Regions from separate parts of the Staphylococcus sp. FSL K6-0223 genome, predicted to be linked through region 2. Evidence: riboswitches for the same ligand, from Rfam matches in the RefSeq annotation. Region 2 holds a riboswitch; each other region holds the start of a gene.

Region 1 (4,515 bases), on a different contig from region 2:
GCAATGGGTGTTGCTGTACCTGTTGCGTCATTGATCATACCAGATAAAGCGATAATTAAACCTGCAACAGCTCCTCCAAAGAAGTTTGTCACATACACTGGTATCGGATTAGCAGAGACAATATCAGCTTGAGATAACGGTTCAATACTTACTGAAATCGTTGACTTACGATCTCCTAATTTTAAACGATGGAACAGCGTACCATTCATAAATGCCGAACTAAATGCAGCCATAGCACCAATGGCCATTGGCACGCCAGTTAAACCAAGTAATGCGGTTAAAGCCATTGAACTTAACGGTGCTGTACCTACAACCGTAATAATGCCTCCAAGAATAATCCCCATAATAATTGGATTTGTGTCCGTACTACTTTTAATAATGTCACCAATTTTTAGTAATGTATTATTCACTACTGGCGTTAAACCCGTCGCAATTAAACGTGCAAGTGGTGCAAGAAGAACGATTGAACCAATAAGATCTACACCATCTGGAACATATTTTTCTGTATATTTCATAAGATAACCTACAATATACCCAGCAAAGAACCCTGGAAGTAAGTCTAAACCACCACAAGCAGCTCCGATAACTAATGCATACACAGGTGAAACACCAATAGCTAAGGCAGTTAACCCAGCAGCAGCGACACCACCAAGACCTCCCGCAGCGTCACCTAGTTGTTCTAAAAATTTAATACCAAATACTTCTCCACCTACATATTTGTTAAAAGCTTCTACTAAAAATGTCGCAATGGCTGCATTAGCTAAAGCTCCCATCGCACGCATACCACTAGGTGCTTTATATGTAAATAACGTAAAAATCACTAAGACTAAAACTAAAAACAACGTACCAATTAATAAATCCATAATCTACTGTCATCCCCTTATATTTAATTTAGATGTGAGGTATGGCTTCAAATCAGACAATATCTCACTACTTACTTTCTTCCTTAGTAGACAGTTTACTAAAAAACGAAATATATTTCACGGAATTTTTTAATTTTTTAAATTAAATTGAAAATTCCGTTTATTTTTTACTTAATTACTTCAAAATATATCTATCTTACACATTATGAAATGATCGACAAAATGATATAAATATACAAATGAAATAATCTGATAAAGTAAATGTAAACAAAATATCAGATTTAATTAACCTAGAATATATGTTATGTTAATGTATATAACAACATATTCACTAGGGGTGCGATTGATTGCTGAGAGAAAGTACTTACTTTCAACCCTTAAACCTGTTGGTTAGTACCATCGTAGGAAAGTGACTTACATATTACTTGACGTCTTTCAGTATTCACTTTTTTGCGTAGAAAATTGAGTTATTGGAGGATTTTCTTATGGAAAAATTAAGAGTTGGTTTAGAATGGTTTTTAAATCCTGATCACATGCCATTAATTTTAGGTATAGAAAAAGGATGGTTTAAGGAACAAAATTTAGAGATTGAGATGATTGAACCTGAAGAACATTTTGATGCTTTAGATGAAATCGAAAAAGGTACAATGGATATCGCAATTACAGAACCTATCCATTTAGTAGAAGATAAAGCATCCAACCAAAATGTTGTAGGCTTCGCAAGATTCTTACATACCAATGGCGGTATAATGTATAAAAAAGATAAAGGTATTAAAACACCAAAAGATTTAATTGGCAAACGTCTCCAGTATCCAGGAGCTCCAGGTCTTGGTGGTATTGCTATTGCAAAAACCATGATTGAAACTGATGGTGCTCAATATACAGATGGTGATATTATACCAGTAAATAATAGTTTTTATCATACTGATGCATTGTTAAATGATAAAGCAGATGCAGCAACACTTATCTTTGAAAACTTTGAAATTTTAGAAGCAAAAAGTAAAGGATTAAATGTCGATTATTTCGCATTAAAAGATTACAATGTTCCTGACTTTTGCCAATTAATTTTTATCACTACCCCTGATAAGTTACACTCTGAAGAAGAAAAAATCAAAACATTTATTAAAGTTATACAAAAAGCAATTCAATACATTAAGACTAACCTTGAAGAAGCAATTAGTATCTATTCTTCATATACGAATACAGACGTAAGTGAAGATTTAAACAAATCCACAATACAAGCCACAGCAAAATGTTTCACTAACGATTTATCAATGAGTTCTGACTTTTACAATGATTTACAATTATGGTTAAAAGAAACAGGTAAAATTAAAAAAACAATCGAACCTAAAGAATATTTCACAAATCAATTACTATTTAGTAGATATGCTAACTAAACTCAAGTTTATATTCAGAGTCTCTACAATTTTTAAATTGTAAGAGACTCTTTTACTTCTAAAATATTGCCATTCTCTTCAATATCTAAATATATTTCTTCATTTTTAGCATTGCCGCTACCTAGAACTGAACTACTTCATTTTTCCTTAATTGAGAAAGAACATGTAAGCTGTAGCACCAGTAACGCCACCAGATATGCCGTCAATAACAGCATCAGTAGCTGTACCTAAAGTACATTTATACCAATTTGTTTTGTCGTCTTACCATCTGATAGTGTTAAGATTTCATTATCATTTATTTTACCAGTAATATTACTATCGGTAATAGATAAATGTAGAACACTTTTATTTTTTTGAGTTAAGTTACTAATACCATCTTGTTTGTCAGCTGCATGAATTTGATTAGCATTAGATACTACTATTGGAGCTACAACAGACTCTGTTACAATAGATACACTTAACAATACTTTTAATAACATATATTGCTTCATACCTAAAATGCTCCTTTTTAATTATTCATAAATTCATATTATCAAAATGTTACATATATTAATTAAAAGATTCTCAAATGTATCAACATAGTTCTCAACTTCTATAGGAGCAAATATTGCTAGACCAATAGGAGCGGGATTAGATTTAGTAGTCGTTACAGGCATATTACTCTTGTCTGAATAGAAATTTTTCAGTGGTAAATCTGCTACTGATATTGTTAAGGATAAAGCTAATGAAAAAGTGAGCGTCATAAGAAATTTTGTTATGTTGAAGAGTTTCAAAAATTTAATGTCTGATAGCATTAATAATGTAAAACATTTTGGGACATCCATCAGTTCAATATTTTCATAAAGGTGGCTAAATGCTCTAAAAAAGTATCTTAAAATTTCAAATAGTGGTTAGCTATATTTTTTACTTTGCAACAGAACCAGAATAAGTATATATATTTAGGGTATATATAAGTAATAGACATCTAAATAATAAGTAATAGGAGGCTGGTGTAGATGTTCAAAAATATATTATTACCCTATGATTTCGAAAATGATTTTAGTGCTATCCCTGACTATTTAGAAAAAGTCACCGATGAAGATTCAGTTGTTGTAATTTATCACGTTGTAACAGAAAATGATCTTGCAATTAGTGTCAAGTATTATAATAAGCATAAAGAAGATATTATTAGAGAAAAAGAAAAAAAACTCACTCCATTTTTACGTGAATTAGAAAAAAGAGATATTCAATATAAAATAGATGTAGATTTTGGGCATATTAAAGATACAATCTTAGAAAAAATTACTTCTGGAGATATAAATAATGGTGAATTTGATTTAGTAATTATGAGTAATCATAGAGTCGATTTGAATATTAAACATGTTTTAGGAGATGTTACACATAAGATTGCTAAAAGAAGTTCTGTCCCAGTACTAATTGTTAAATAAATATAAGAAGTAAGAAATTTATTAATTCAAAAAGCCTAAATACTCTCTCGATTTGTGAGAAAGTATTTAGGCTTTTTTATTTTTTTAATTTTGGTTTGTGATTTTTTAGATTATTTTTTGATTAGTCGTTCTAAAAAAGATTAGACACGCATTTATGCCGAGAAAATTTATTGAAGTTGAGAAGAACTCTTAACTAAACTTGTAGACGAATGTCGGCATAGCATGAGCTATTAAGTCGACCATTCGACAAGTTTTGGGGATTGTTAAGGGTTCCGAGGCTCAACGTCAATAAAGCAATTGGAATAAAGCGATATTAAGTTTTTTAATCACTACAGTCGCATTTTAAGTTTCCGTTTTCATCTATAAACGATTCTTTATTTTTTTCTTCGTAAATTACTGGCAAACCTTGTATATTCGTAATCATTCGCATTAACTTCCCATCTTCATCGATGGTTGCTAAACTTCCACATTTATCACATTCGAAATAATTGTTACCGTCAAAAATTCGGTTAAATTGACTCATAATTATCTCCTTTGTCTTTGTTTTGAAACGAGTTGAAAACGAGTTTCTTCTTGTCTTGATGATTAGGTGCTATCTTCTCGGCTAATTCCATTCCAAGTTGATTACATTGTGCTGGTGTTACTTCGCCAGGCTTAAATGACATGACCTTCATTGCCACCCGTTTTTCCATACAGTTCACGTGTCGCTTTGAAACTTCCCTTGGCATAGTCTATGTCACAATTTAAGCCACTTTTTTCTTCAGCCCGTTTTTCAGCGTAATTAATAGCCCGTGACGTTGATTTCGTTGAACTTATTTTAGCTGGGGC
Region 2 (4,515 bases):
AGGACGTGGCGCATAATTCCAGGCTTTAGGATGCCACACGCCATACTCAGTTAATAAATGTTCGTAGTCATTAAGAATGTGTTGAGGAGTATCATCAGCTATGATTTTTCCTTCATAATTCATTAATAGTACGCGATCGACATGTTGCCAAATATGTTCAACCTTATGTTCGACGATTAATACTGTTTGTTCATCCCACAATTCTATTAATTTCTTCCATAAATCCTCAGTTGCTTGAACATCTAACATAGCAGTTGGTTCATCTAAGAATAAGGTTTCCGCTCTTTGTAAAATGGTTTCTACGATAGCTAACTTCTGCTTCATACCTCCGCTTAGTTGATTTACATAAGTTTGGTCAGAAACGTTAAGATTTACAGATTCAAGTGCTTTTTTAATTTCATTATCCATTTCACTACGAGGGATTTTGCGGTTCTCTAACACAAAAGCTAACTCTTCATATACTTTAGGCATACAGAATTGTGTATCAGGATTTTGGAAAATGACACCACTTTGTTGATCGACATGTAATTCATCATATTTCATTGGTAGTTCAATTAAATTAGGAACAATACCACTTAGTACATTAAGTAATGTGCTTTTACCCGACCCTGATGGGCCGAGTAAAAGCACTTTTTCCTTATCATTAATCTCTATATTTAAGTTATCAAAAATTTTTCTATCCCCGTTAGGGTATTTCAAACGTAAATTTTTTACTTTTAACAATTAAAAAATCCCCTTATAGGTTATCGTAGTCATGTTTAGAAGCTGGTCTAAAGAGTTTAGTAACTCCCGTTTTATCAAGTGCTCTAACAAGCCAATAGGACACTAATCCTGTGATAACAATTCCGCTAATTGATCGGAATAGAATGAATAAGAATAAGTTCCATCCCGCGACTTCATTTAAGTAACCGTAAAAATAATCTACTGGGAAAGTGGCGAGTGCAGTGACCAAACCAGCAAGCATTGCTACTGCCGCAGAACGAGATTGATATTTAAAAATTGCGAAGATAATTTCGCATGCTACACCTTGTAATAAAGCATAGATAATTGTAGGTATATCAAATTTACCCATGACAATTGTTTCGCCAGCCCCTGCAGCTAGTTCAGCTAAGATTGCGATACCTGGTTTTGGAATTATTAAGTAGCAAACTACTGCTGCCATAAACCAAACACCATATGTAAGCTGCTCTAGGTGAATACCTGCAACTTGTGTAATATTGTAGAAGAACCACCATAAGTTATAGATGATTGCGAAGACTACAGATATTAATACAGTTACAAGTATTTCTGATAGTTTTAAACCTTTTGACATTGTGTCTCCTCCTAAAAAAACGCACAACCCTCCCTAGGAAAGTTGTGCGTCAGAAGATATATCTTAATGAAGTAAGTTCATCAGATTCTATAGTTAACTACACTTTCCTACGCTAGTATCTAGCTAGATCAGGTTCGAAGGGTTTGAGGATTTCCTCATCTCAGTAAATATACACCCCTAGTGCGTCGATATTTTAATTTAAATTAAATGTATGATTTTTCTATTGTATTGTCAAGGTTGTTTAAAGATATGGATAAATAAGTTAATAAAGTTCTTTATAAAAAACTCTCAAAGTATAAACTTTGAGAGCTTTTCAATGGCAAATATTTATAGTAATTAATCTAATGTATCTTGTACATCTTTTTTCGTTTGTTCAATATCATCAGTTTTTTCTTCATTTTGTTCTTTTAGTTTTTCTTCTGCCTCTTTAGCTTTTTCAGCAGATTTCTTTTCGAATTCTTCTTTTCCCATAGTATTTCCACCCCTTAAATAGGAATAATTGTTTACACAACAACTTTACCCCGTTATTCTATAGATAAACCCTAATAGGTCTATAGACGTATTTCATGGTTAATTTAAAGACAATTAGAAAATCTTCATATATAATAACGTTTGAGGTGAACAGTATGTCTTTTCTTAGGAAACACACCGAGATCATATTTAGCTACATTATCGGTATCGTTTCACTTTTCACAGGTCTCATCATTCTAATTAACTTGCCATTGATTAAACAATTTAATGGTGATAAAAAAGTTAATACTCATGTACATAATGTATGGGAATTTCTTAATGCATTCTTCGCTGAAATTATAAAAGTGATGAGTAGGTTTATAGGTAGTTTCCCAGTTATAAGTGCCATTATTATTATTTTGTTTGGTATCTTAGTTATGCTTTTAGGTCATACTTTATTCAGAACTATTAAATATGACTATGACATATCCATTTTCTTCTTAGTTATTGGTATTATGTATTTTATTATTACACTAATATTAATGACTCAAGTTTATGGTTTCTTCGCAATTGTGTTTATTATACCGTTCATCGTTCACATCGGATACATTGTTTATAAAGATGAATTAAATAAAAATAATCGTAAAAGTCATTATATGTGGATTATCGTGACATATGGTATTAGTTATTTGATTACACAAATTTCTTTATACGGACGTATAGATGCGAATGAAATTGAATCTATAGATATTTTAAGTGTGAACACATTCTTCATTATTATGTGGTTATTAGGACAGATGTCTATATGGAATTTCTTATTCTTAAGACGATCATTACCATTAACTAAAGAAGAGTTAGGCGAGGAAGAACCTGAACTTTCTAGAACTAATAAAGGAAACGTATCTAATCAAACTAAAGTTCACTTAAAACAACTACAAGATAAGACAACAGAATATGCACGTAAGACTAGAAGAAGTGTAGATTTAGATAAAATAAGAGCTAAAAGAGATAAATTTAAGGAAAAAGTTAAAAATATTGTAGATATTCAAGAAGATGATATTCCTAATTGGATGAGAAAGCCAAAATGGATTAAACCAATGTATGTTGAGTTGTTCTGTGGTGCTGTTATTTTATTCTTTACATTTCTTGAATTTAATAACCGCAACGCCCTATTCTTATCAGGAGAATGGGAACTTTCTCAAACGCAATATGTAGTAGAGTGGGTCACACTCATATTATTACTATTCATAATCATCATCTTTATTGCTACAACTTTAACTTATTATTTAAGAAATAAATTTTATTACTTACAGCTCTTCATGGGTAGTATTTTATTCTTTAAATTCTTAACTGAATTTATCAATATTATGATTCACGGTCTATTGTTATCAATTTTCATCACACCAATTTTACTGTTAATGTTAATTGCAATGATTGTTGCTTATTCATTACAGTTAAGAGAGAAACCATAATTGATTATTAAAAGTCATTGTTATTGTTTATTCAATAGCAGTGGCTTTTTTACATATAATTAAAGACTGATATTTGTTAAAATGATTTTGAAATTGTGCTTACGTATTAATTTTTGAAAAAAGAGAATAGAAAGTGAGGTAAAAGTAAAAAATGAAAATAGCAACATTGAATAGAGGTAAAGAAACTAAATATCTTAATCAATATCCTTTAATTGATGAGGAAGATATTTACCAACATGACCACCTTAAAGAAGGGGATTTAGTTAAAATTGTGACTGATCAACAACAGTATATCGCAACTGGTTATGTTGGCCGTCAACATAAAGGATTAGGTTGGGTATTAAGTTATGATGAAAATGAGGACATTAACACTCAATTCTTCGTAAAATTATTTGAAAGTGCATTAGAGGAAAGAGAATATTATTTCAACATTGATGGTACAAATGCTTTTAGACTTTTTAATGCTGAGGGTGACGGCGTAGGAGGTCTCACAATTGATAATTATGATAGTCATTTATTAATTCAATGGTATTCCAAAGGCATTTATAAATTTAGATATCTTATCATAGAAGCAATTAAAACAGTATTTGGTTATACGTCTATATATGAAAAAATGAGATTTAAGGATACAACATACACAGGTGGATTTGTTGATGGTGAAGCCCCTGAGTTTCCAATTACTATTGAAGAAAATTTCACATTTTATAATGTAGATTTAGAAGATGGTTTAATGACTGGTATCTTTTTAGATCAAAAGGAAGTACGTAAAAAATTAAGAGACCAATTTTCCGAAGATAGAGATGTATTAAATTTATTTAGTTATACAGGAGCGTTTTCAGTTATAGCAGCTCATAATGCACGCTCAACTACAAGTGTTGACTTAGCAAATCGTTCAAGAGGCTTAACGGAAGAAAACTTTGGTTTAAATGGTATTGATCCTAAATCTCAATACATTTATGTGATGGATACGTTTGACTATTATAATTACGCGGCACGTCATGGTCTTCAGTATGAAACGGTAGTCATTGATCCTCCAAGTTTTGCACGCAATAAGAAAAAGACATTCTCAGTTCAAAAAGACTATGGTTCACTCGTTAAAGGCGCCTTAAGTGTATTAGCTCCAGAGGGTTCACTGCTATTATGTACAAATTCAAGTGCATTTTCTTTAAAAGCGTTCAAAAATGTGATTAAAAAGACATTAGATGAAGAGGGGGTAGAGTTTGAAATAAGAGAGGTCATGGGACTTCCTAAAGATTTCAAGACTCATCCACATTACAAACC
Region 3 (4,515 bases), on a different contig from region 2:
CGCGGTTTAACACCGGTGAGTATCCAATTGGCGATATCACGACCAATAATAGGCGAAAGTAAAATACCGTTACGATAATGACCAGAAATCACATATAAATCTTCATCAATACGGTCCATTATCGGTATTTCTCCTTCAGTATATGGACGGACACCAGACCATTGTTTAATGACTTTGCCGTGTGCGAGTTCTGGTATACGTTCATTTGCAAAGTGGTGTAACCAAGAGATACCATCGTCTGTATTACCAACTGAATAGTTATCAAACTCGCTTGTGGCACCAATTAAGAAACGATTTGGATATTTTGGTACGATGTAACAGCCATTGGTCATAAATACGGTTTCTTTTAAATCCAAATGATCATTTTCAATCAGTAAGACTTCACCTTTTACACCGACTACATCTCTAGGTAATGAGTATTGAGTTAATAATTTAGATGTCCATGCGCCCGCTGCCACAATGACTTTCTTAGCTTGTAATGTGCCTTGTGACGTTTCAACATCGTAGTACCCATTTTGGCGATGAACAGATTGTACCTCTGTATTAAAATATCGCTTAATTTGACGTTGCTTTAAAGATGTAAATAAAGCTTTAGTGTAGTGATTGGCATTAATTTGTCCATCTTGTGGAATGTAAATAGCCATTTCACTTGATGTTACTGTACCATTCGTTAAATGAGTAAGTTCCTCATCTGAAAGAACAATGACGCTAGAATCTAAACCGCTTAAAAATTGATACTGCTTTTCTAAACTTTCAACATCTTCAGGACGATTAGCCACTTTAATTAATCCTGAATTTTGAAACTGAATATCAATACCTGTCTCATCTTCTAAATCTTGACATAATTGTGGAAAGAGACTTCGTGATTCAAGAGCAAGTCTAAATAAATCAGTATCTTCAGTAAATTCATTTTGAGCACCTAACATACCACCTGCTTTATATGATGCGTGTTTACCTGGCACGTCACGATCGATAAGTGCAATGTCAAGGTGAGATTGGCTTAATTGTCGCGCAATAGACATGCCAATCACGCCCGAACCTATGATTAAAACATCATGCATCTTTCAACCACTCCTTTCGCAACAGTTCAATTTGTTGTAAAGATGCGTTCATAAAAAAAGAAATCGCACAAATTCCTTTAAAACCATGAGGTAATTGAGGAATCGTTTTTTCAGTGATACCTCCAATGGCATAAATGGGAATAGGAATCTCTAACACACGTTGAATCTCTGCTTTTGATCGAGGCAATTGATTAGGTTTTGAAGGTGTCTTAAAAATGTGACCAAAAAAGACATAATCAAGATCGTGTTCATAAGCTGCTTTAACAGATTCAATTGAATGTGTAGACATACTTACTTCAATCTCTGGATGCGTTGATTTATAGCTAAATGCATCTTCATCCATTTCTCGAAAATGAATATGAGAGAGGTGAAGTTGTTCAAGTAAATGTACATCACTATGAATAATGATTTTTGATTTAGGGAATCCTTTTTCTATAAGTGATGTTAAAAATGAAGACAAATCACTTGATGACATGGGAGTACGAAACAATAAACCATCTATTCCATCCGAGATATCAAGAAAATGTTGTACATCATCATTGGTTAAATCTTTATATTTCGTTATCGCTATAAAAATGAACATCACTCCTTATTAAACAAAAAACGCTATTTCCCTGCAGTAGGGAAATAGCGTTTTGTTTAACTTTACGATATCCTAGTCGCCACTTTCCTACGCCAGTACAAACTGGATCAGGTTCCAGGAATTATAAAGTTCGTTCTTTACTCTCAGCCTTAAACAAAGGCACTTCCAGTGGATCGTTTATTCAGTTGTGTTTAAAATAAACATCAGCATTTTTGCTTCATTTTTATTCTACAACCTTTTTTAATAGAGTTCAAATACAAAAATAAATTAGATTTATAGTAATATATTTTTTAATCAAGAAACCACGTTTTATATAGCCATGTATAAATTAAATAAAAAATATTCAAAAAGTAATTGTAAACGTTTACAAAAACTGTTAATATTATAAAAAATATATCAGAAAGCCTATGAGATGAGGCTCGAAAGGCGGTTGGAAACAACAGGGAAAGACGTGATTGGGAGTTTTCATTGTCAACGTATAAGTAGAATCAACACAATTTTAAAGGGAAGCAGGAAAAATAATTATGGTACAAAGACAAAAGAAAAGTAAGGTTCGTTGGTATTTCGCTATCGCATTCTTTATTATTGGGGTTATTGCATATATGGATAGATCTAATATCTCATTTATTGCACCTCAAATGATGGAAGATCTTCACATGACAAAGCAACAATTTGGTTTATTAGCTTCATTCTTCTCACTGGGTTATGCATTGATGCAAGTCCCTTCAGGTATGTTAGCAGAGAAGTTTGGTCCGCGTAAGATGATTTCAATCGCATTATTATGGTGGAGTGCATTTACAATTTTAACGGGAATGATTAAACATCATGGTCTATTATATTTAGTACGTTTCTTATTTGGTATCGGAGAAGCGCCAATGTATCCATCTAATGCAGTATTCAATTCAACTTGGTTTGCTAAAGATGAAAAAGGGAGAGCATCGAGTGCGTTGTTAGCAGGATCATATTTCGGTCCAGTATTAGCACCAGTAGTTACCATCGCAATTGTTAATGCATTTAACTGGCAAGCTGTATTCTATATTTTCGGTGCGGTTGGTATTGTGATTGCAGCACTTTGGGCAATTATTGCTAAAGATTTACCTGAGCAACATCGCATGGTCAATGAAGCAGAAAAACAGTATATCATGCAACATCGTGATTTAGTAGAAACAACTAAATCCGTAGCACCTTGGAATCAATTTTTTAAACGCATGAGTTTCTATGCTATTGCAGGGCAATATTTCGTAGTTCAATTTGTTATTGCTCTATTCTTAATTTGGTTACCTACTTATTTAACTGAGCAATATCATGTACAATTTAAAGATATGACAATTAGTGCTTTACCATGGTTTATTATGTTTATTTTAATTTTATCTGCGGGTGCGATTTCAGATAAAATTTTGCATAGCGGTCAAAGTCGTTTTGTAGCGAGAGGGTTAATTGCAATTGTTGGCTTTATCGTATTTGCTATCTCCATCTTCTTTGCAGTTCATACACAAAACTTATATGTGACCATCTTTTGGTTATCACTTGGCTTAGGTGGTATGGGTATTTCAATGGGAATGAGTTGGGCAGCAGCAAATGACATTGGACGTAACTTTGCTGGTACAGTATCGGGTTGGATGAACTTATGGGGAAATATTGGTGCGTTAATCAGTCCGTTTTTAGCAGGTGCATTAGTATCATCACTTGGCTGGACAATGACATTCCAATTATTAATTATTCCAGCGGTGATTGCAGCTGTATTATGGTTCTTCGTGACACCAGACAAACCATTAATTAAAGACGAAAGTAGACATATTAAATAATATTTATACATTATCTACAAAAGTAAAAGCTTGGGACATCATCAGTTGTCTCAGGCATTTTTAATATATTGACTATCGATGACTGAATTGAAAATCAATGCGGCCTTTCTTCTTACTATCGTTTTCTTTTTATAATAGACGGGTAAAACGTTATAATTATATTTGGAAGGTGATTATATGATTATTATTAATGCGAAACTTAAAATTAAAGAAGATGTGCGTAATGACTATTTAGATTTAATGAACAAATTAGTTCAAAGTTCACGTCAAGAACCGGGTAATACATTTTATGCTCATTATGAAGATGTAGCAGAACATAACACATTCGTTGTTGTTGAAAATTATAAAGACCAAGAAGCGGTTCAAGCACATAACCATTCAGATCATTTCAAAGCATTTAGTGAAAATATAGGAAAATATGTCGCTGAAGAACCTGTCATTGATGTAGCAGAAACAAAATAATAACTAAACTTGCCTTGTCTAAGTGATATTTGTGCTTAGGCAAGGCGTTTTTCATGTTATGATAAGATGTATGAAAAATGAAAGGAAAGATAGTAGTGGGACATGTGATTGCTTCATTAATAAGGTTTGATAAGCCTAAAATTAATCTATGGAAAGGTATACGCCAAGGATTATTAATGATTATCCCAACATTGATAGGGTATTTACTAGGACATTTTAGTTTTGGTTTACTCGTAGCAACTGGAACTTTGGCACATACTTATGTATTTAAAGGTTCAGCACAATCCATGTTAAGAACAGTCATTATTTGTACGTTATCCTTTACCATTTGTATGATGCTTGGAACATTAACTGTCAATCAGCCAGTTCTGTACGGCGTATTATTATTAATCGTTACTGTCATTCCATTCTATGTATTTAATGTGTTAAAAATTGCGGGTCCTTCATCCACATTCTTTTTAGTTACATTTTGCTTATCCAGTAACTTACCTGACGCTCCAGAACAAGCACCGATTCGTGGCTTAGCGATTTTTATTGGAGGAATGTTAGCGACATTAGTCGTCATTTTAACTATTGTATTCCAAAAACAAAAAGCTGAAGATCG

What was found. Region 2 has a riboswitch for thiamine pyrophosphate ahead of MHI13_RS14520 (ECF transporter S component). Riboswitches for the same ligand answer to the same signal wherever they lie in the genome.
Region 1: it holds a riboswitch for thiamine pyrophosphate, as region 2 does, so the genes downstream of both, MHI13_RS00865 (ABC transporter substrate-binding protein) here and MHI13_RS14520 (ECF transporter S component) in region 2, are expected to answer to the same signal.
Region 3: it holds a riboswitch for thiamine pyrophosphate, as region 2 does, so the genes downstream of both, MHI13_RS02035 (thiamine phosphate synthase) here and MHI13_RS14520 (ECF transporter S component) in region 2, are expected to answer to the same signal.

What each region holds. Positions count from the first base shown of each region.
Region 1 is NZ_JBBOYX010000001.1:176,408-180,922, reverse strand. It holds gene MHI13_RS00875 (PTS sugar transporter subunit IIC) at 1-821, opposite strand, end outside; partial or broken gene MHI13_RS00870 (hypothetical protein) at 781-864, shown strand; TPP riboswitch at 1,187-1,288, shown strand; gene MHI13_RS00865 (ABC transporter substrate-binding protein) at 1,349-2,260, shown strand; gene MHI13_RS00860 (hypothetical protein) at 2,488-2,751, opposite strand; gene MHI13_RS00855 (universal stress protein) at 3,256-3,687, shown strand; gene MHI13_RS00850 (hypothetical protein) at 4,010-4,210, opposite strand; partial or broken gene MHI13_RS00845 (relaxase/mobilization nuclease domain-containing protein) at 4,266-4,515, opposite strand, start outside.
Region 2 is NZ_JBBOYX010000002.1:747,014-751,528, reverse strand. It holds gene MHI13_RS14525 (ABC transporter ATP-binding protein) at 1-723, opposite strand, end outside; gene MHI13_RS14520 (ECF transporter S component) at 737-1,312, opposite strand; TPP riboswitch at 1,400-1,501, opposite strand; gene graF (glycopeptide resistance-associated protein GraF) at 1,649-1,783, opposite strand; gene auxA (lipoteichoic acid stability factor AuxA) at 1,939-3,234, shown strand; gene MHI13_RS14505 (class I SAM-dependent rRNA methyltransferase) at 3,386-4,515, shown strand, end outside.
Region 3 is NZ_JBBOYX010000001.1:432,339-436,853, forward strand. It holds gene thiO (glycine oxidase ThiO) at 1-1,061, opposite strand, end outside; gene MHI13_RS02035 (thiamine phosphate synthase) at 1,054-1,644, opposite strand; TPP riboswitch at 1,712-1,821, opposite strand; gene MHI13_RS02040 (MFS transporter) at 2,169-3,449, shown strand; gene MHI13_RS02045 (putative quinol monooxygenase) at 3,627-3,911, shown strand; gene MHI13_RS02050 (FUSC family protein) at 4,007-4,515, shown strand, end outside.